One region of the Margalitia sp. FSL K6-0131 genome, then DNA from elsewhere that is predicted to be linked to it. Evidence: riboswitches for the same ligand, from Rfam matches in the RefSeq annotation. Region 1 holds a riboswitch; the other holds the start of a gene.

Region 1 (9,820 bases):
AAGGATAAAGATGAATTGGAAAGCTTTAAAAAGATATTATTTAATGATCCTAATTCTATACAAAAAAGTGAATCAAAAGATAAAATTGAATACTTCAGCAGTACCAGCTTGATGAAAATTGATTTAAAGAATAATATGTTATCGTTTGTCAACCCTGCGGAGAATCTAAGTTATAAATCTGATCCAAGAACTTTATTAAATCAAAGTATAAATTTTGTGAATGAACATGGTGGCTGGACAGGTGAATATCGATTTTTTAATTTAGATAATAATAGTCACCAGGTTATTTTTCGATTATTTATGGATGGATATCCTGTTTTTAACTCAAATGATATGGCGGAAATTCAGCAAATTTGGGGAGAAAATGATGAGATTTACGAATATCGACGTCCATATGTAGCTTTAGAAACGCAATGGAACTATTCTAAAAAGACCCTTCCATCTGGAAAGCAGGTCTTAAAAGACCTATTAGCAAACCCACATATTCAAAAGAATAGTATTCAGGATCTCGAAATCGGTTATACCATGCAAATGGATCCGGATACTTCAGAAGCTTTTTCTTTTGAACCAAAATGGTATTGCTTATATGAAGGTACTTGGTCCCCAGCGTTAGAAATAGGGAGGGGTCAAAATGGAATGGAGTAAGACAAAAACCATGTTTATTATTGTATTCCTGATCCTGGACTTATTTTTGGCAACACAGCTTTTCAATAAATATTCCAAGGGCCAAATAGATGTCATTCAAAACACTTCTGATGAAGAAAGGTTAAAAGCGGATGAAATAACGTACGATCAACTCCCAAGTGATAACACTACCAGTCAGTATGTGAAGGGAAAATCTAAAATATTTACAAATAAAGATATAAAGAGTATTGGGAAAAACCAATCCGCCTTAATTACGAAGGATGGGACAGGTATTACTTCGTATTTTAACAAACCTATTGTAGTTTCAGGACAAATAAATCAGGATTCGATGGAACAGGTGGTCAAGAAAAATATTCTCTATGGAGACCAGTATACCTTTTGGAAATATGATAAAGATATGAAACAAATTATATATAGCCAAACATATAAAGGTAAAAAAATATATCAAAATATTAATGGTCAAATTATCTTTTATTTGAATGATAAAAATGAAATCGTTTCGTATGATCAAACATTACTGAAATTTGGTGAAGATAGCGAATTAAAAGAGGGGGATGTTCTGGCACCAATTAAGGCGATTGATACCCTTCATAATAAAGGGATGCTAAAACGCAAAAGTCATATAAAGACACCAGATTTAGGCTACTATACAAGGATCCAATCCTCTGACTTGCAATTATTAGTGCCAACTTGGCATTTTACTGTTGTTCATGACGGCAAAACCGAGGATTTTTTCGTAAATGCATTTGAGGGTGAAGTCTTCAATATGAATAATAGTAGTAGTATAAATGATCCAAATTCAAATTCAAAAAATGATTCACCAATACAGGATAAATTGGACTTAAAAGAAAAACAAAAAGAACCAGGAGATTATTAATACAGGAGTGAACGTAATGTCCTTGCATTTTAGTGTGCTTGCAAGTGGAAGCACAGGAAATGCGATATATGTTGAAACAGATGAACATTCATTTTTAGTAGATGCTGGTTTTAGCGGGCGTCAAATGGAAGCCTTGTTTCAAAAAATTGATCGCAAAATAGAAAATTTAAACGGAATACTTGTTACACATGAGCATAGCGACCATATTAAAGGGGTAGGGGTTTTAGCAAGAAAATATGATTTGCCTGTCTATGCAAATCAGAAAACCTGGTCTGCAATGGAAGGATTAATTGGCGAAATTCCTACAGAGCAAAAGTTTACCTTTGATATGGAAACCGTTAAGTCGTTTGGCGGGTTAAGCATTGAATCATTTGGTGTTTCCCATGATGCTGCGGAACCAATGTTTTACGTTTTCCATCAAGATAATAAGAAGATTGTTTTAATTACAGATACAGGATATGTAAGCGACCGCATGAAGGGCATTATTTCGAATGCAAATGTATATATATTTGAGAGTAATCACGACGTGCAAATGCTTAGGATGGGTCGATATCCTTGGAATATAAAACGACGTATATTAAGTGATGTCGGCCATGTTTCCAATGAGGATGCAGCAGTTGCGATGAGCGATGTGATAGGAGATCAGACAAAGAGAATCTATTTAGCTCACTTAAGTCTGGACAATAATTTAAAAGACTTAGCTCGAATGAGTGTCACGCAAACATTACAATCAAGAGGCTTGATAGTTGGAGAATCTTTTGATCTTTATGATACAGATCCGAAGATTCCCACCCCATTAACAGCAGTTTAGAAAAATAGGTTTACAAGAATAGTAGTTTCGGGAATAAAAGTGGAGACAGGAAAACATCGTTTTTTTTGCTCCACTTTTTTTAATAAAAATGGTTACAACGATGAGAAATAACCTTCCGTAGAACAATAAATACGCACACCTGTCAAGAGCTTAGCTTATTATGTATTAAATATTAAAAAAAATTAAAAATGGTAATTCTTATGAGGTTTTAATTAATTTTTAATAAATGCTGATTATAATAATAGCATATATAGGCAAAATAATATGAGCTTACCTTTTGAGAAAGGAATGATTGCTATGGGTTATTATGATCAAGATGATCAAGGACAAAGCCGTTATCGAAAAGAAAAAGGAAAAGGTGGGTATCTACTATCAAGTTTAGTTGGTGTAATCATTGGTGCTCTTATCGTATTGCTAGTTGTCCCGAATATTGGTGGTATTTTATCCAAAAACACAACACAAGATAAACAAGAAACAGCTACTGCTATTCCTAATAAAAATAATGTGCAAGGGAAAAATGTTTCTCTTAATGTAACAACAGATGTTACGAATGCAGTAAGTAAAGCAGAAAAAGCAGTTGTGGGGATTGCAAACATACAATCTCAAGGCTTTTGGTCACAGGATGGCATAAGCGGCAGCCAAGGAAAAGGTCGATCAACTGAACAAGAAACAGGGTCAGGTTCAGGAGTTATTTATAAGAAAGCTAACGGAAAAGCCTATATAGTAACCAATAACCACGTGGTAGAAGGTGCAGATCAGCTAGAAGTAACTTTATCGAACGGCACAAAACTTCCAGCAAAATTATTAGGCAGTGATATATGGACAGACTTAGCAGTAGTGGAAGTGGACGGTTCGAAAGTATCAACGATCGCACAATTTGGAGATTCTAGTAAATTGAAGCTGGGTGAACCCGTTATTGCAATTGGTAACCCACTAGGCGAACAGTTTGCTGGATCTGTAACACAGGGTATTGTTTCTGGTATCAATCGTACTGTACCAGTGGACATTAATAACGACGGTGTAGAGGATTGGCAAGCGGAAGTAATTCAAACCGATGCTGCTATCAATCCTGGTAATAGTGGTGGAGCACTCATTAATATTGACGGTCAAGTAGTTGGTATAAATTCCATGAAAATTGCTCAAGAAGCCGTTGAGGGAATTGGATTTTCTATCCCAATTAATTATGTAGAACCAATTATTACAAAGCTTGAGAAGTTCGGAAAGATTACAAGACCATCTATGGGTGTAACTTTACAGAATGTTAGTGACATACCGGCATATCACCAACAAGAAACATTACACTTACCAAAGGATGTTACAGACGGTGTTATGATTGAATCTGTTGACCCTAAATCACCAGCTGAAAATGCAGGTTTAAAAGAACTTGATGTAATTATAAAATTAGATGGACATAAAGTTAGCGATGTCCTTGAATTAAGAAAGTATTTATACGATAAGAAAAAACCTGGTGATACAATGAAGGTTACATTCTATCGTAATGGTAACTTAAAAGAAGTTACTGTAAAATTGTCTAATGAGTCAAGAATGTAATCACATGTGAATAAAAAAAATGCAGGGGATAAATGACCCCTGTATTTTTTTTGTGGATAAAAAACTATGGTATGATGGAATGTGGATAATATGGAATACAATCAAATTTTTAGGTAAAAAGCAGGAAAATTATTATGCAAATATGACCGTTGATTGGGTCTTAAGCACTTATCCACAAGTGTGAATAGAATAATATATATTGTGGAGAACAAATATTCCTATACAAAATGTGGATAGATAATGTGGATATGTGGATAAGTTCTGTGGATATCTTGTTTGTAATCTGTTTGTAAAGTGGGGATGAATTGTGAATATCTCAATTATCGCAGTTGGAAAACTAAAAGAAAAATACTTAAAACAAGGAATAGACGAATATTTAAAAAGATTAACCGCCTATGCAAAAGTAGAAATCATCGAAGTGCCAGACGAAAAAGCACCGGAAATTCTAAGCGAAACCGAAATGGAACAAGTCAAACAAAAAGAAGGAGAACGAATCCTAGCGAAAATCAGCCAGGATACACATGTGATCGCTCTGGCAATTGAGGGTAAAATGAAAACTTCAGAAGAACTTGCAGATGGATTAGACAAGCTCGCGACATATGGGAAAAGTAAAATTGCATTTGTGATTGGTGGCTCGCTTGGATTAAGCTCGGAAGTTATGCAGCGAGCGAATGAAAGTTTATCCTTTTCGAAGATGACGTTTCCGCATCAGCTGATGAGATTGGTGTTGGTGGAGCAGGTGTATCGGGCGTTTCGGATTATTCGGGGGGAACCGTATCATAAGTAAATGAGGTTTTAGAAAACGGGGGAATTTCATCATTTTATTAATAAAAGTAGTTTAATAGGTGAAGTCCAGTTAGCTTAGTTATATAAATATATCGCAGATAAAGGTAGTTTTTTATTGGGTCATTGTAAAATTTTCTCTGAATAAGAGTTTAAATGGATTTTTAAGTATGTGGTTGACAAAGTAATGAACTACTACTAAAATTAAAAATTATTTAGCAATAATTAATAGAATTTAATCATTAGCAGGCTATGATTGCTATGGATCACACTATAGCAGGAGCAGCTTCTGGAGAGATCGCAAGAATTTTGCGGCGCCGAAGGGTTCACAATCTCAGGCAAAAGGACAGAAGAGTACTGAATATTTATTTTTTGTGCTGATTATATTTAGCATAACAAATATTATTTATTATTCTTTTGGAAAAGAGATTGGATATCCTCCAATCTCTTTTTTTATTGGTTTAACTAAAATATTTAATTAGGGGGAGTCAGGATTGGCACAACAAGAATTAAAGAGGGGTTTATCAAATCGTCATGTTCAACTAATCGCAATTGGCGGCACCATTGGTACGGGATTATTCTTAGGATCCGGTAAAGCCATACAATTGGCAGGCCCTTCTATCATCCTTGCTTATTTAATCGTAGGAATCGCCGTTTTTTTTGTTATGAGGGCGCTTGGAGAACTCCTGTTGTCTAAAGCGGGATATCAATCGATTACAGACATTGCTGAAGACTATCTTGGACCTCGGTTTGCGTTTGTAACCGGATGGACCTATTGGTTTTGTTGGATTATGACTGCTATGGGTGATGTGATAGCAGTAGGTGTTTATGTACAATATTGGTTCCATATTCCGCAATGGATACCAGCGCTCGTCAGTTTGATGATTTTACTGGGACTCAATCTACTAACTGTAAAGATTTTTGGAGAATTGGAGTTTTGGTTTGCTTTAATAAAGGTAATCACGATTCTTGTATTAATTGTCATTGGGATTATATTACTGGTGATGGGATTCAAGACAACTCAAGGCATGGTTACGTTTAAAAATATTTGGGAACATGGGGGACTTTTTCCAAACGGAATCACGGGTTTCTTACTTTCGTTCCAAATGGTTGTATTTGCATTTGTCGGTGTGGAATTAGTAGGTGTATCGGCAGCGGAAACATCCAATCCAGAAAAAAATATTCCATCGGCTATAAATAAAATTCCTTTAAGGATTCTATTTTTCTACGTTGGCGCGCTTATTGTCCTTTTATGTATTAACCCATGGACGGAATTAAATGCAGCAGAAAGTCCTTTTGTTAAAACGTTTAGTTTAGTCGGGGTACCGATTGCAGCAGGAATCATTAATTTTGTCGTATTGACTTCAGCAGCTTCTGCTTGTAATAGCGGAATGTTTTCAACAAGCCGTATCCTATATAGTTTAAGCAATCATAACCAGGGGCCATCTAATTTTGCAAAACTAAATAAAAATCATGTCCCAGGTAACGCGTTATGGATCTCTACGCATGTTCTATCGGTGGGAGCTATTTTGACCAAACTTATTCCGGAACAAGCTTTTGGAATCGTGACAACCATTAGTGCTATTTGTTTTATTTGGGTTTGGGGCGTCATTCTAGTTTGTCATTTAAGATATAAGAAAAAACGTTCAGAATTACAGGCAAAATCAAATTTTAAAGCGCCATTAACACCATTTATTAACTACGTTGTCCTAATCTTGTTTGCCATCATTCTTATTATTATGCTGTTTGCTGAAGCTACACGGTCTGCCCTTTTGTTAACACCTCTATGGTTTATACTATTATTTATTTGGTATTCATATAGGAAGAAAGAAGAAAAAAATATTACATTATCAGCATAGAATCAACCATTAAATTATATCTGAGCCCTTATATATTAATGCTTACGGGATGCAGAACCGTACCATAAGTAAATCAGGTTTTTGAGATAAAAGTAGCAGCACCTCTAATTTGGTGGAGAGGTGCTTACTTCTAAAACTAAAACGAGTCACCTAAAATAAATTAATGAAAGTCTCCTTAAAGTTTTGTGCAGTTTTGGACAAGAATTGATTTTCTATCCATATAAGTGCAGTATCGGATTTAATTTTAGGTATGATTTCCGCATATGATAATGATTCTTTCAGTCCTAATTGCACCGCTATTTTAGGAACAATGGCGATTCCTATCCCTGAATCCGCTAATTTCATTAGTGTTGTTACATCTGGGCTTTCGCAAATAATCTTTGGATTAAATTCGTGGATGTTACATGTCTCAACAAACTTATGAAAAACACTATAATCGCCTTGCCCATGCAGTACCAAAAGAGGATATTTCTCTAATTCTTCAATTGAAATGGTTTTTCCCTTAAAGATATTCCAATTAGCTGGTTGGATGGCTACAAGTGGGTCGGATTGCAACGGATAGATGGAAATGTTATTAACATTTTGGGACTGTAAAGGTAATCTTATAATCCCTAGTTCAATTTCTTTACTTTGCAGAAGATCCTCTACTCTTTGGGAATCTTCCTCAAAAAGTTGAAAAGAAACGTCAGGATACTTTTCTTGGAAAACTTTTAAAACCGGAGGAAGGTAAGGTACACAAGACATAACAGTCCCAATAGATAATTTTCCTCTAATACCTGCTTGCTCCTCCTTTACCTCTGTTACCATTTCATTAATAGAATTTAAAACCTCTTTAGCTCTTTTATAAAAAGTCAGTCCAGCAGGTGTTAATTCAAATGCAAATCCCCCTTTATCGCGTTTAATTAATATGACACCCAATTCTTCCTCTAAAGATTTCAACTGCATACTTAGAGGAGGTTGAGCAATATGTTAGCGCTTCGCAGCACGAGTGATTTGTCCTTCTTCAGCAATTGTAACGAAATAGACAAGCTTTTTTAAGTCCATTATTTTAGCACCTTTTTCAATTATATATTTTATATATATTTACCTATTATTATATATATTTTACATACATTCAAACCTAGCAATAAAATAAATAGGTGAAGATAATGAGCGAAAATTATTTAAGGAGGGAAATATTTATGAAGCCAATTAAAAGTTTTCGGGAGTATGTGCAAATTTTAAAGGAATACAACGAGGTAGTTGCTATTAATCAAGAAGTAGATTGGAATTTAGAAATGAGTGCTATCATTCGTCGCGCTTATGAATTACCTGCTCCAGCACCACTTTTCAAAAGTATTAAAGATAGTACACTCGGCTTTGAAGTGTTAGGAGCACCAGTAGGAATGAGCCCCAATAAGGAACATCCATTTATACGAGTAGCTCTCTCCCTGGGATTACCAATAAATACTCCTGCCCCTGAGTTAGTTGAAGCATGGTCTCATCTTCCCGATGTTACTCCCATTTCACCCCGCTTAGTTACAGATGGTGAGTGTAAGGAAAATAAATTGTTTGATGATGAGATTGACCTTACTAAATTGCCTACACCATATATTCATGTTGGAGATGGAGGACGTTATATTAATACTTACGGTATTCTTATCGTCCGTACACCTGATGGCTCTTGGGTGAACTGGTCCATTTCACGTGTTATGCTCGAGGGACCCCCCCGTACAATGGCTGGTGTTGTTATCGCATCACAGCATCTTGGGAAAATATATAAAGAATGGAAAGCAATCGGTAAGGAGATGCCGTTTGCCCTGTGTCTAGGTGTAGATCCTGGTATTGCGATGATAGCAGGATATCCGCTTCCTGATAATGTGAATGAAGGTGAAATGATAGGAGGATGGTATGGTGAACCAATTGATGTTGTCAAATGCGAGACAAGTGATTTAGAGGTACCTGCTACAAGTCAAGTGAGATTGTGATTGAAGGAACCGCCTCCTTAGAAGAGATGATTCCTGAAGGTCCAATGGGTGAATATGCTGGTTATACATGGGTTGGACATGAAAAACCAGTACCACGCTTTCACGTAACCGCCATGACACATCGAAATAATCCAATCATGCCAGTATGTGCAGCAGGTATTCCACCTGAAGAAAATCACACCAATTGGGGAGTGGCTAATGCAGCAAGCATTCAAAATGAGCTGCGAAAAAAAGGATTACCTATTAAGGAATGCTTTATTCCATTAGAATCAGCTGTGCATTGGCTTGTAGTCACTGTAGATCGTCGTCAACAAAGAGATGATAATGAAGAATTGGCTCATGAAATTGGTAAAACCGTTTTTGCTACTAGAGGTGGTTCTTACGTCCCTAAAGTAATTGTTGTAGATGACGACATTGATCCAAGTGACATTAATCAAGTAGTGTGGGCTTTAGCTACTCGCCATCATCCAGATAAAAGAAAAGCTATGAAGGATCAAAATGTCTTACCTCTTGTTGCTTACCTAGATGCAAAGGAAAAAAGAGGAGGGCAAACAACAAAGATCGTTTATAACTGTTTATTGCCTTTAAAAAAATGGGCTGATAAGAGCCCTCTTGAGGCATCGTTTAGGGGTTACCCCGAAGAATTACGTAATCACATCATTGAAAACTGGGAAAAGTACGGGTATTAATTCCGTTTCATAGAAAAGCATTTATACCTTCATAGGAATTAGAATTTTTTTAGTAAGTGGAAGAAGGGATTTATAAGGATGAAGTTAATTTTAGGAATAACCGGTGCAACAGGAGCCATGTTTGGTGTTCGTCTTTTACAGTTTCTCAAGGATACGAGTATTGAAACACATCTCATTATGTCTTCATGGGCTGCTGTAACCATCCAGGATGAAACTCCTTATACCGCCAAAGAAGTTTCACAGCTGGCAGATTACTCGTACTCAAATAAAGATTTAGCGGCCAAGATTTCCAGTGGTTCATTTCAAGTTGATGGTATGATCATTGCCCCTTGCACAATGAAAACATTAGCTTCCATTCGTGTAGGTCTTGGTGATAATTTAATTACTCGCGCAGCAGATGTCATTTTAAAAGAACGCAAAAAGTTGGTATTGGTGACACGGGAAACACCGCTCAATGATATTCATCTTGAGAATATGTTAGCTTTATCTCGTATGGGAACCGTTATACTCCCTCCAATGCCAGCATTTTATAACCACCCTGAATCGCTAGATGACATAATTAACCATATTGTATTTCGAACACTGGATCAGTTCAACATACATCTGCCGAAGCGGAAGAAAAACGTTGGAATGGTTTT
Region 2 (9,820 bases), 3.4 Mb from region 1:
CTATTTGTCCATAATGCTGCCGATGTTTGACATGATGGATTCTATTTAAGGAGGTTTTACATTTGAAATTAGTGAAAAGTGAAAAAGGGTTCACATTGATTGAAATGTTGGTCGTTTTATTGATCATAACCATTTTAATTTTTGTTGCTATTCCTAATATCACAAAGCATAGTAAAAACATTAATAATAAAGGATGCGAAGCTTTTGTCAATATGGTGCAAGGACAAGTGGAAGCTTATGAAATGGAATTTAATAAATATCCTACGGATGTATCTGAACTTATCAAAGAAAAGTACCTGAAGGAAGATAGGAAGACTTGCCCTAACGGAAATTCTGTACGCATTGACTCGGATGGAAAAGTTACAGAGTCAAAAGGGAGCAACTCTTGAAAGCTTATCTTGGAAACAAAGGCTTTACACTAATCGAAGTCTTAATCGTATTATTGATTCTCACCATTTTCCTCTCTCTAAGTATTGCAAGTCTCAAGCCTCTAAAAAGCACACTAGAAAAGAAGATGGTTATTTCGCAATTAGAAGCAGACCTGTACTATGCCCAAACCTATACGATCAGCAGGCAAGAGTTAGTAACAGTTCAATTTTACCCGGCTTATAACCGCTATATGATGAAGACTGCTAAAGGAACAGTAATTGTGAATAGGTCTATGACTTCGTCTGTAAAACTATTAAATGGTTCTTTCAACTCCTTCAATATTCTGCGGGATGGCAATATTAGCAGATTTGGAACACTTGCATTTGAAATAAACGGACAGACGTTTAAATTGATTTTTAATATTGGAAGGGGAAGATTCCGTGTGCAGGAATGAAAAAGGTTTTACCATAGCAGAAGGATTAGTTTCATTTGGTGCAATCCTTTTTGTTGCAACTGTTCTATTTCCCCTTATGTTTCAGATGATCATGAAATTAAATGATGAAAAGGAACAATTAATGGCGTATCGAGTTTTATATGAATCAATAGAACATTTTACGATTAACGATACAGTACCGGTAAGCAGCCAATCCATTGAAGGGAAGATGTATGAGGTTCAATTAACGTCTAACAACGGGATGTGGAAAGCATGTGTTTTCTATGAAAACGGGCAAAAATGTGTTACAGAATTGGAAAAGTGAAAAAGGTTTTACATTAGCAGAAAGTATTATCTCTTTAATGATCGCAGTGACAATATTAAGTCTTATTCCCTTAGTAATAAAAGGATTTAATCATATCAATCATTCATTATCCACAGAGGACGCGTATGAATGGAACATCTTTCTGATACAGTTAAGAAGGGAAATAAGGAATAGCAGTTCGGTAGATATTACGGGAAACAAACTAATTTTACAAGTAAATGGAGAGAAGGTTACCTATGAGTCATTTGGTTTATTGCTGCGCAGACGTGTACATGATACTGGACATGAGGTAGTATTGCAAAAAGTAAGAAATGCGGAGTTTACGATGAAAGCAAATCATATTAATCTTGTGATTCAATTTACAAACAATCGTCAAGAAATTGCTGGATTTACAATTTTTAAACCGGTTATGAAGGAAGAACACGAGGTAGGGGGAGAGATAATTGAAAAGTGAGAAAGGATTTATGTTGCCATATACTCTGATGGTCACCTTTGTTGTTTTCTTTGTTATTCTTTCCTCCGTCCAAATTTATTTATCGGAATCACGCTATCTTCATGAAACAAAAAGTTACTATATAAGGAACAGTATGATTTCCTTAACAATGAAAACCTTAATAGAACGTATCGAAAATCAAAAAATGAAGATGCAAGGAGTGATATCATATGATGAAGGAAAGGTAAGTTATCAAATTGAATTAATGGATGATGGTAGATATCGAATCATCCTTGTAACATATCTATCATATGGACAGGTAACGAAAAATGAACTAATTTATGATCAGGAAGATAAGCGAATTTCTAAATGGATCGAAATTTGAGAGGAGAAGCTCTAACAAATGCTGCCACTTTATATTATCGGCTTTATGGGTGCAGGAAAAACAACAATTGGACAAAAATTATCTCAGGATCTTCATATACCTGTGTTTGATACGGATCATTTAGTAGAACAAACAGAAGGGAAAAAAATATCTCAAATATTTGCTGAAAAAGGAGAACCTTATTTCCGGGACAAAGAATCGGAAATACTCCTAAGTACCAAAAACATCAATGGTATTATTACGACAGGCGGCGGGATTATTCTGCGTAAAGAAAATAGAGATTTTATCCAAACAACTGGATCATCTGTTTTTCTTAAATGTAGAATAGAAAAAATTATGGAAAGAATCGAGTATGATACTTCCAGGCCTCTCTTCGTAAATAAAACCTTGGACGAAGTGCAAGCGTTATATGAATCAAGACTATGTTTCTATGAAAATACGGCAAAATTTATTATCGATTCAACTCATTTAAGTATCGATGAAACATCATATGAAATAATAAAAAGAATAAAATAGACACTTAATGGGCACACTGCAATAAATAAAGGAGGAGTGCCTGTAGTGTCAACAAATGATTATATTAAGTATATAACTCAAACCTTTGTTAAACATTTCGATACACCGAAAACAGCTAGAAAAGAAATTCGGCTGCAAAGAAAATTAGAAAAATCTCCATTTTTATACAGATGGTTTGGGATGATACCATTTGCCATTTTGATGATTTTTAAAAGGAAATAGAAGAGTCAATTTTAAAAAGTCTCTTCTATTTTCTTTCTTTTTTTAAAGTTAAAAAATATGTGAATCATCATATGCTGTATTCTTATATTGCCTATTGGCCTGCTAATGTGCAAGGAGCTTGCGATTTTCTTAATTTACCGTTGGCTGTGTTAAATAGAAAAGTCCCCCATTAATAATTTCTATTCTAATGCTCGGTTCGTATTGCTCACGTAAAGCTTCCTTTTCTATTTGATAGCTTTCCGGTTTTTCCTCCATGTCTTCATAAAAATGATCTAATAATGCTAAATCCTCATCCCATCTTTGTCTAGCTTGTACGGCCCATTCATGATCTTCCATTAATATTTCTTGCTTTAAAAATGCTTCGATCCTATTTATTCCGCTTTTTGGCATAATGATAGGGGATAGCGTAAAACATAAATCGGGTATCTTTGGTGTAAGCTTTTTTGTTTGTAAATAGTCTTGAAAATTTTCCACTAATCCGCCATTAATCATGTTAAGACCAAAAGATCGAAAAATATCCCGCTTGCGATCACATTGATAGGAGATTTTTATATTTACACCTAACCAAGGATACAAAGGTCGTTGTTGATTATGTAAAACCTTTGTCTCTTCAAATAATCGAATAAACCCAGCGAGTTTTTTCGTCGATTGAAATATTTGATGAAGCCGAGGTGCTCCGAAATGAATCATTTCGCCTTTGACTTCATCAGGAGTTTTACTTTTATCTGTAATAATAGTTAGCTTTGCAGGATTAGGAATACCACCTGTTTTCTCTAAATAATGCCAATAAAAAGGGCGATTCATAAGTTCTTTATCCATATCAATAGTAAGTTGTACGGTTAAATAACCATTTTGGTTCTCCAAAATTTCGCATTCATTAGCCAAGAAGTAACGTTCAAGATATTGATGAATTTCCTCCTGCTGCATGCAGCGTTTCCTCCTCTCGATTTTTCATCGTTTCTGCAAATTGAATCATTTCTGTTAGGTTCTCCATTTTTATTTTCATTTCCCCTTCAGATTTAGAATTCTGAAAGATATCTTTTAAATGGTTCTCCAATTTACCGAATTCCAGTCTTGTCAATATGTCATCCAGCTCTCCAATAACCCGCTCAAATAAATTAATTTTTTCGTACAGCAGCTTTAAAATATGATCTTCTACTGTGTTTTTTGTAGCAAAATTATAAATATGCACATCCTCTTCCTGACCAAGACGATGTACACGTCCAATCCTTTGCTCCAATCTCATCGGATTCCATGGCAAATCAAAGTTAATCATATGGTGACAAAATTGTAGATTAATTCCCTCCCCGCCAGCTTCAGTTGCAATCAGAACTTGGATATGTTTTTGGAACAGTTCTTTCATCCAGTCTTTTTTTCCTCGTTTAAATCCGCCGCGAAACGGAACAGAAGTGATTCCATGCTGTTTTAAAAACCATTGCAAATAAAGTTGGGTTGCACGGTATTCTGTAAAAATGATAACTTTATCATTTATTTGCTTTATAAGCTCCAGTGTTTTTTCCGCTTTTGAATTTTGTTTAACCGCTTCAATTTTTTTTATGAGGAAGTGTATTTTTTCCTCAAATTCAGGTGTTGGATTTTCTCTTTTTTTAAGCATATTTTTTAATGTATAATATACAGCCTCTCTGCTGCTGCATGCTTCTCTTTGCAGTGTCATAATGGTAAATCCGGCATTTGCGACATAATCATGATTTCCTTTTAAAACATCAATTGCATTATAAAGTTCTCTTTCTTCGTTATTAAATTCTATTAATACAGTTTTTACATGGCGTTTCGTCCATTCAATTCCTGTATCTACACGGCGATTGCGGATCATAACCTTATTAACTAAATCATTAAGATGTTTATCATCTTTTATATTACGATCCCCATTTTTATATTTCTCAAGAAACCCTGTTTGGTTGCCTAGATGTCCGGGCTTTAATAAAGACACGAGATGAAAGATTTCGTCAATCCGGTTTTGGATAGGGGTCGCCGTCAATAATAAACAAAATTTCTTTTTAAGATTTTGAACAAATTCATAGTTTTTGGTTTTATGATTTTTTAGTTTGTGCGCTTCATCGATTATCACTAAATCATAATTTTGTTCGTATATTTTTTCTCTGTGCGGACTTCTTTTCGCTGTATCGATAGATGAAACAACACAATCGCATTGATCCCATACATAGCTTTTCTTTTGTGCAACAGCAGGAATATGAAATTTCGTATTTAACTCGAAAGCCCATTGAGAAACTAATGAGGCAGGTACTAAAATCAAAACTTTTTTCACCAGTTTTCGAATCATATATTCTTTTAAGATTAAGCCGGCTTCAATTGTTTTCCCGAGCCCTACTTCATCTGCAAGAATCGCTTTTCCGTTCATCTTTTCGACTACTTGTCTCGCAACCTCTAATTGATGTGGCAAAGGTTTAAGATTTGCTAAATGCTTTGGAGCTTGTAATCCTTCAAATTCAGGGATAATGAAATGTTTTTCCATTTCAATTGCTAGCTTATAAAGCTCCCAATTTCCCCATGGACCATCCTTCCCGAAACGCTCTGATAATTCCTCTCCCCAAACTTGATCAAATTCAATATGGATCGTCATTTATGCCACTCCTTATTCTGTGATCCAAGGACTGTAAAATAGAATAAAATATGTCCTAATTCTGTACTAAAAATGATTGCTGAAAAATGTGTTTAATGTTAGGATGAAAATAGCTTGAACATAAAGTAAAGCATGACATTTTCGTTATTTCTTAGTATGCCCACTTTTTAATTTAATATAGGCGAATGAGAACAGGGGGAGAGACTGCCGCGTAGTTGGCAGCGCCGAAGGAGCAAATAGCGAAAGTTGTGAATCTCTCAGGCAAAAAGACTCTTGTTTGACGCAGCTCTGGAGAGTGCTTATTATAAGCCACCCAAGAGGAAAACCATTATGACGGTAAACTTTCAGGTTACAGGACAGAGAAACTCAGGCTTTAATATGCAGAGTTTTTCTGTCCTTTTTTATGCCTTTCTGCCTAAAAAAGAGCATAGTAAGAATTCTACTATCAAATGAGGGGGAAAAAGAATGTCATTAAAAAGAACACCATTGTTTGATGTTTATAAAGAATATGGTGGGAAAACAATTGATTTTGGCGGATGGGAGCTTCCGGTGCAATTCTCTAGCATTAAGGAAGAGCATGAGGCCGTGAGAACAAAAGCTGGATTATTTGATGTTTCTCATATGGGAGAATTCACGGTAAAAGGTAAAGACAGTTTAGCGTTTTTACAAAAAATGATGACAAATGATATTGCGAAAATTGCAGATAACGGTGCCCAGTACACTGCAATGTGTTATGAAAATGGCGGCACCGTTGATGACTTATTGGTCTATAGAAATTCAGAGGAAGATTTCTTACTCGTTGTAAACGCAGCAAATATTGAAAAGGATTTTGCATGGTTAGAGAAGCATGTATTCGGTGATGTGGAGCTTGAAAATATTTCTGATAGCATTGCACAGCTTGCCATTCAAGGACCGAAAGCGCAAGAAATTCTACAAAAACTAGCAACAAACAAGGAATTGTCGGAGATTAAGTTTTTTAAATTTTCTTCCAACGTTGACTTATCTGTAGCTTCTGCACTGGTTTCAAGAACTGGATATACTGGGGAAGATGGTTTTGAAATTTATTGCAAAAAAGAAGATGCAGCAAGCTTATGGAAAGCTATATTAGAGACCGGCAAAGAAGATGGAGTATTACCTTGTGGACTAGGTGCAAGGGATACACTTCGTTTTGAAGCTACCCTTCCTTTATACGGACAAGAGCTTTCTGCAGATATTTCCCCATTGGAAGCGGGAATTGGCTTTGCCGTGAAAGTAGGGAAAGAAGCTGATTTTATCGGTAAAAATGCTTTAGCCTCTCAAAAAGAAAATGGCTTAAAGCGTAAGTTAGTTGGAATTGAAATGATTGATCGAGGCATTCCAAGACATGGCTACAAAGTATTCGCAAGTGATGTTGAAATTGGTGAAGTAACTTCAGGTACACAATCTCCAACATTCAAAACGAACATTGGACTTGCACTAGTCAATATCGAAAATAGTGAAATTGGCCAAGAAGTAAACGTAGAAATACGTGGGAAATTATTAAAGGCTAAAGTTGTGCCAACACCATTTTATAAAAGGGTAAAAAAATAGGATGGGAGAGAACCGAAACATGACAACGCATCGTTATTTGCCGATGACAGAACAAGATCAAAAAGAGATGCTGGCAGCAATAGGGGTAGACTCAGTTGATGAATTGTTCCAAGACATTCCGGAAAAAGTTCGTTTTAAAGGTCAATATAATATTAAAAAAGCAAAATCGGAAACAGCTTTATTAAAAGAATTATCAAGATTAGCTTCCAAGAATGCAGACTTAAAACAATATGTTTCCTTCTTAGGAGCGGGAGTATATGACCATTACATTCCGACAATTGTCGATCATGTCATTTCAAGATCAGAATTCTATACTGCATATACACCATATCAGCCTGAAATTTCTCAAGGTGAATTACAGGCAATCTTTGAATTTCAAACGATGATTTGTGAATTAACAGGTATGGATGTAGCAAATTCATCTATGTATGATGGGGGAACTGCTCTTGCAGAAGCTGCAATGCTTTCTTGCGGTCAAACAAAACGGAAAAAAGTTCTTATTTCGGAAGCGGTCCATCCTGAATCCCGTGAAGTATTAAAAACTTATGCAAAAGGCCAATACATTGAAGTGGTGGAAATTCCTCATGAAAATGGTGTTACAAACCTTGACGCATTAAAAGCGGAAATAGATGATCAGGTTGCCGCAGTAATTGTTCAATATCCAAACTTTTTTGGACAAATTGAACCTCTAAAGGAGATTGAACCTATTGCTCATCAATTTAAAGGGCTGTTTGTTGTTTCAAGTAATCCGCTAGCATTGGGAGTTTTAACCCCTCCTGGTTCATTTGGAGCTGATATTGTTGTCGGGGATGCGCAAACTTTTGGAATCCCATCTGCATTTGGTGGCCCCCATTGCGGATATTTCGCTGTAACAAATAAATTAATGAGAAAAGTTCCTGGTCGATTAGTGGGACAAACGACAGATGAGAATGGTCTAAGGGGATTTGTATTAACCCTACAAGCACGTGAACAACATATTAGACGTGACAAAGCTACATCTAATATATGTTCAAACCAAGCATTAAATGCACTTGCAGCATCTGTAGCCATGACAGCTTTAGGGAAAAAAGGCGTAAAGGAAATGGCTTCACAAAATATTCATAAGACCCAATATGCTCAGCGTGTTTTCAAAGATAATGGGTTTGACATTGCTTTTACAGGACCAAGCTTTAATGAATTTGTTGTTAAGCTCGCTAAACCTGTTAAAGAAGTTAATCAGAAATTATTAGAGAGTGGCATCATTGGCGGCTATGATTTAGGCAGAGATTATCCAGGATTAGAGAATCATATGCTTATAGCTGTAACGGAACTTCGCACGAAAGAAGAAATTGATAACTTCGTAGAGGAATTGGGGGATAGCCATGAATAATGCAAATCAACCACTCATTTTTGAGATAACGAAACAAGGTCGTGTTGGATATAGCTTACCTGAATTAGATGTACCCGAAACAAATCTTGGAGAATATCTTCCTACAGATTATCTTCGAGTAGAGGAACCAAATCTTCCAGAGGTAGCCGAGCTAGATATTATGCGTCACTATACCGCGTTGTCAAAGCGCAACCACGGTGTTGATTCCGGATTTTATCCACTAGGTTCCTGTACGATGAAATATAATCCAAAAATTAATGAGGTTGTTGCTCGTTACCCTGGTTTTGCCCATATTCATCCATTACAAGATGAAAGCTCTGTCCAAGGTGCTTTAGGATTATTGTACGATTTACAAGAGCATTTAATTGAAATTACTGGAATGGACGAAGTAACCCTTCAACCTGCAGCTGGAGCCCATGGAGAGTGGACTGGATTAATGATGATTCGTGCATATCATGAAGCAAACGGGGACACACAGAGAACAAAAGTAATTGTTCCTGATTCTGCTCACGGTACGAATCCTGCATCTGCTACTGTAGCTGGTCTTGAAACGATTACGGTTAAGTCAAATGAAAATGGCTTGGTAGATTTAGATGATTTAAGAAGCTTAGTTGGACCTGATACGGCTGCTTTAATGCTGACTAACCCAAATACTCTTGGTCTTTTTGAAGAAAATATTCTTGAAATGGCGGAGATTGTTCATAGCGCCGGTGGTAAATTGTATTATGATGGTGCAAACCTTAATGCTGTATTATCGAAAGCACGCCCAGGAGATATGGGATTTGATGTCGTGCATTTAAACCTTCATAAAACATTTACTGGACCTCATGGTGGTGGTGGACCTGGCTCTGGACCTGTTGGAGTGAAAAAAGAATTAATTCCTTTCTTACCGAAACCAGTTATCGTGAAAAAAGGGGACGAATTTGCCTTTGATTATGATCGTCCACAATCCATTGGCCGTGTAAAACCATATTACGGAAACTTTGGTATTAATGTCAGAGCCTATACGTATATCCGGACAATGGGTCCTGACGGATTACAAGCGGTAACAGAAAATGCAGTATTAAATGCGAATTATATGATGAGAAGATTAGCAGAATATTATGATCTTCCGTATGATCGTCATTGTAAGCATGAATTTGTATTAAGCGGCAAACGTCAAAAGAAACTTGGTGTACGTACATTGGATATCGCAAAACGACTGTTAGACTTTGGATACCATCCGCCTACTATTTACTTCCCGCTTAATGTGGAAGAGTGTATGATGATTGAGCCTACGGAAACAGAATCAAAGGAAACGCTTGATGCCTTTATCGATGCAATGATTCAAATTGCAAAAGAAACGGAAGAGAATCCTGAGATTGTGCAAGAAGCTCCGCATAACACTGTCATTAAACGTCTTGATGAAACACAAGCGGCACGAAAACCGATTTTAAGATATCAAGTATAATAATTAAGGCCTCTTTTTGGGAAGAGGTCTTTTTCTATAGATATTTTAGAAAGCGCTGCGGTGCTTCTAAAAATTGTTTTGTAATCTGAACATGCTCCGTCTCCTCAAAGTCTATTTTTGCAGGAGGATGAGAATCAAAAGTATATA

The links. Region 1 has a riboswitch for glycine ahead of NSQ59_RS26955 (amino acid permease). Riboswitches for the same ligand answer to the same signal wherever they lie in the genome.
Region 2: linked by a shared signal. The riboswitch ahead of gcvT (glycine cleavage system aminomethyltransferase GcvT) and the one ahead of NSQ59_RS26955 (amino acid permease) in region 1 are both predicted to bind glycine.

The regions. Positions count from the first base shown of each region.
Region 1 is NZ_JBBOZS010000001.1:5,527,359-5,537,178, reverse strand. Features, by position in the region: gene NSQ59_RS26980 (YycH family regulatory protein) at 1-645, shown strand, start outside; gene NSQ59_RS26975 (two-component system regulatory protein YycI) at 632-1,522, shown strand; gene NSQ59_RS26970 (MBL fold metallo-hydrolase) at 1,539-2,333, shown strand; gene NSQ59_RS26965 (S1C family serine protease) at 2,631-3,884, shown strand; gene rlmH (23S rRNA (pseudouridine(1915)-N(3))-methyltransferase RlmH) at 4,192-4,671, shown strand; glycine riboswitch at 4,947-5,027, shown strand; gene NSQ59_RS26955 (amino acid permease) at 5,162-6,526, shown strand; gene NSQ59_RS26950 (LysR family transcriptional regulator) at 6,677-7,492, opposite strand; gene NSQ59_RS26945 (UbiD family decarboxylase) at 7,708-8,493, shown strand; gene NSQ59_RS26940 (UbiD family decarboxylase) at 8,490-9,182, shown strand; gene NSQ59_RS26935 (UbiX family flavin prenyltransferase) at 9,261-9,820, shown strand, end outside.
Region 2 is NZ_JBBOZS010000001.1:2,155,958-2,165,777, forward strand. Features, by position in the region: gene comGB (competence type IV pilus assembly protein ComGB) at 1-49, shown strand, start outside; gene comGC (competence type IV pilus major pilin ComGC) at 63-389, shown strand; gene comGD (competence type IV pilus minor pilin ComGD) at 386-823, shown strand; gene NSQ59_RS10435 (type II secretion system protein) at 810-1,127, shown strand; gene comGF (competence type IV pilus minor pilin ComGF) at 1,087-1,581, shown strand; gene comGG (competence type IV pilus minor pilin ComGG) at 1,571-1,945, shown strand; gene NSQ59_RS10450 (shikimate kinase) at 1,964-2,461, shown strand; gene NSQ59_RS10455 (YqzE family protein) at 2,507-2,683, shown strand; gene NSQ59_RS10460 (YqhG family protein) at 2,813-3,610, opposite strand; gene NSQ59_RS10465 (DEAD/DEAH box helicase) at 3,579-5,285, opposite strand; glycine riboswitch at 5,471-5,568, shown strand; gene gcvT (glycine cleavage system aminomethyltransferase GcvT) at 5,751-6,854, shown strand; gene gcvPA (aminomethyl-transferring glycine dehydrogenase subunit GcvPA) at 6,874-8,223, shown strand; gene gcvPB (aminomethyl-transferring glycine dehydrogenase subunit GcvPB) at 8,216-9,673, shown strand; gene NSQ59_RS10485 (AAA family ATPase) at 9,708-9,820, opposite strand, start outside.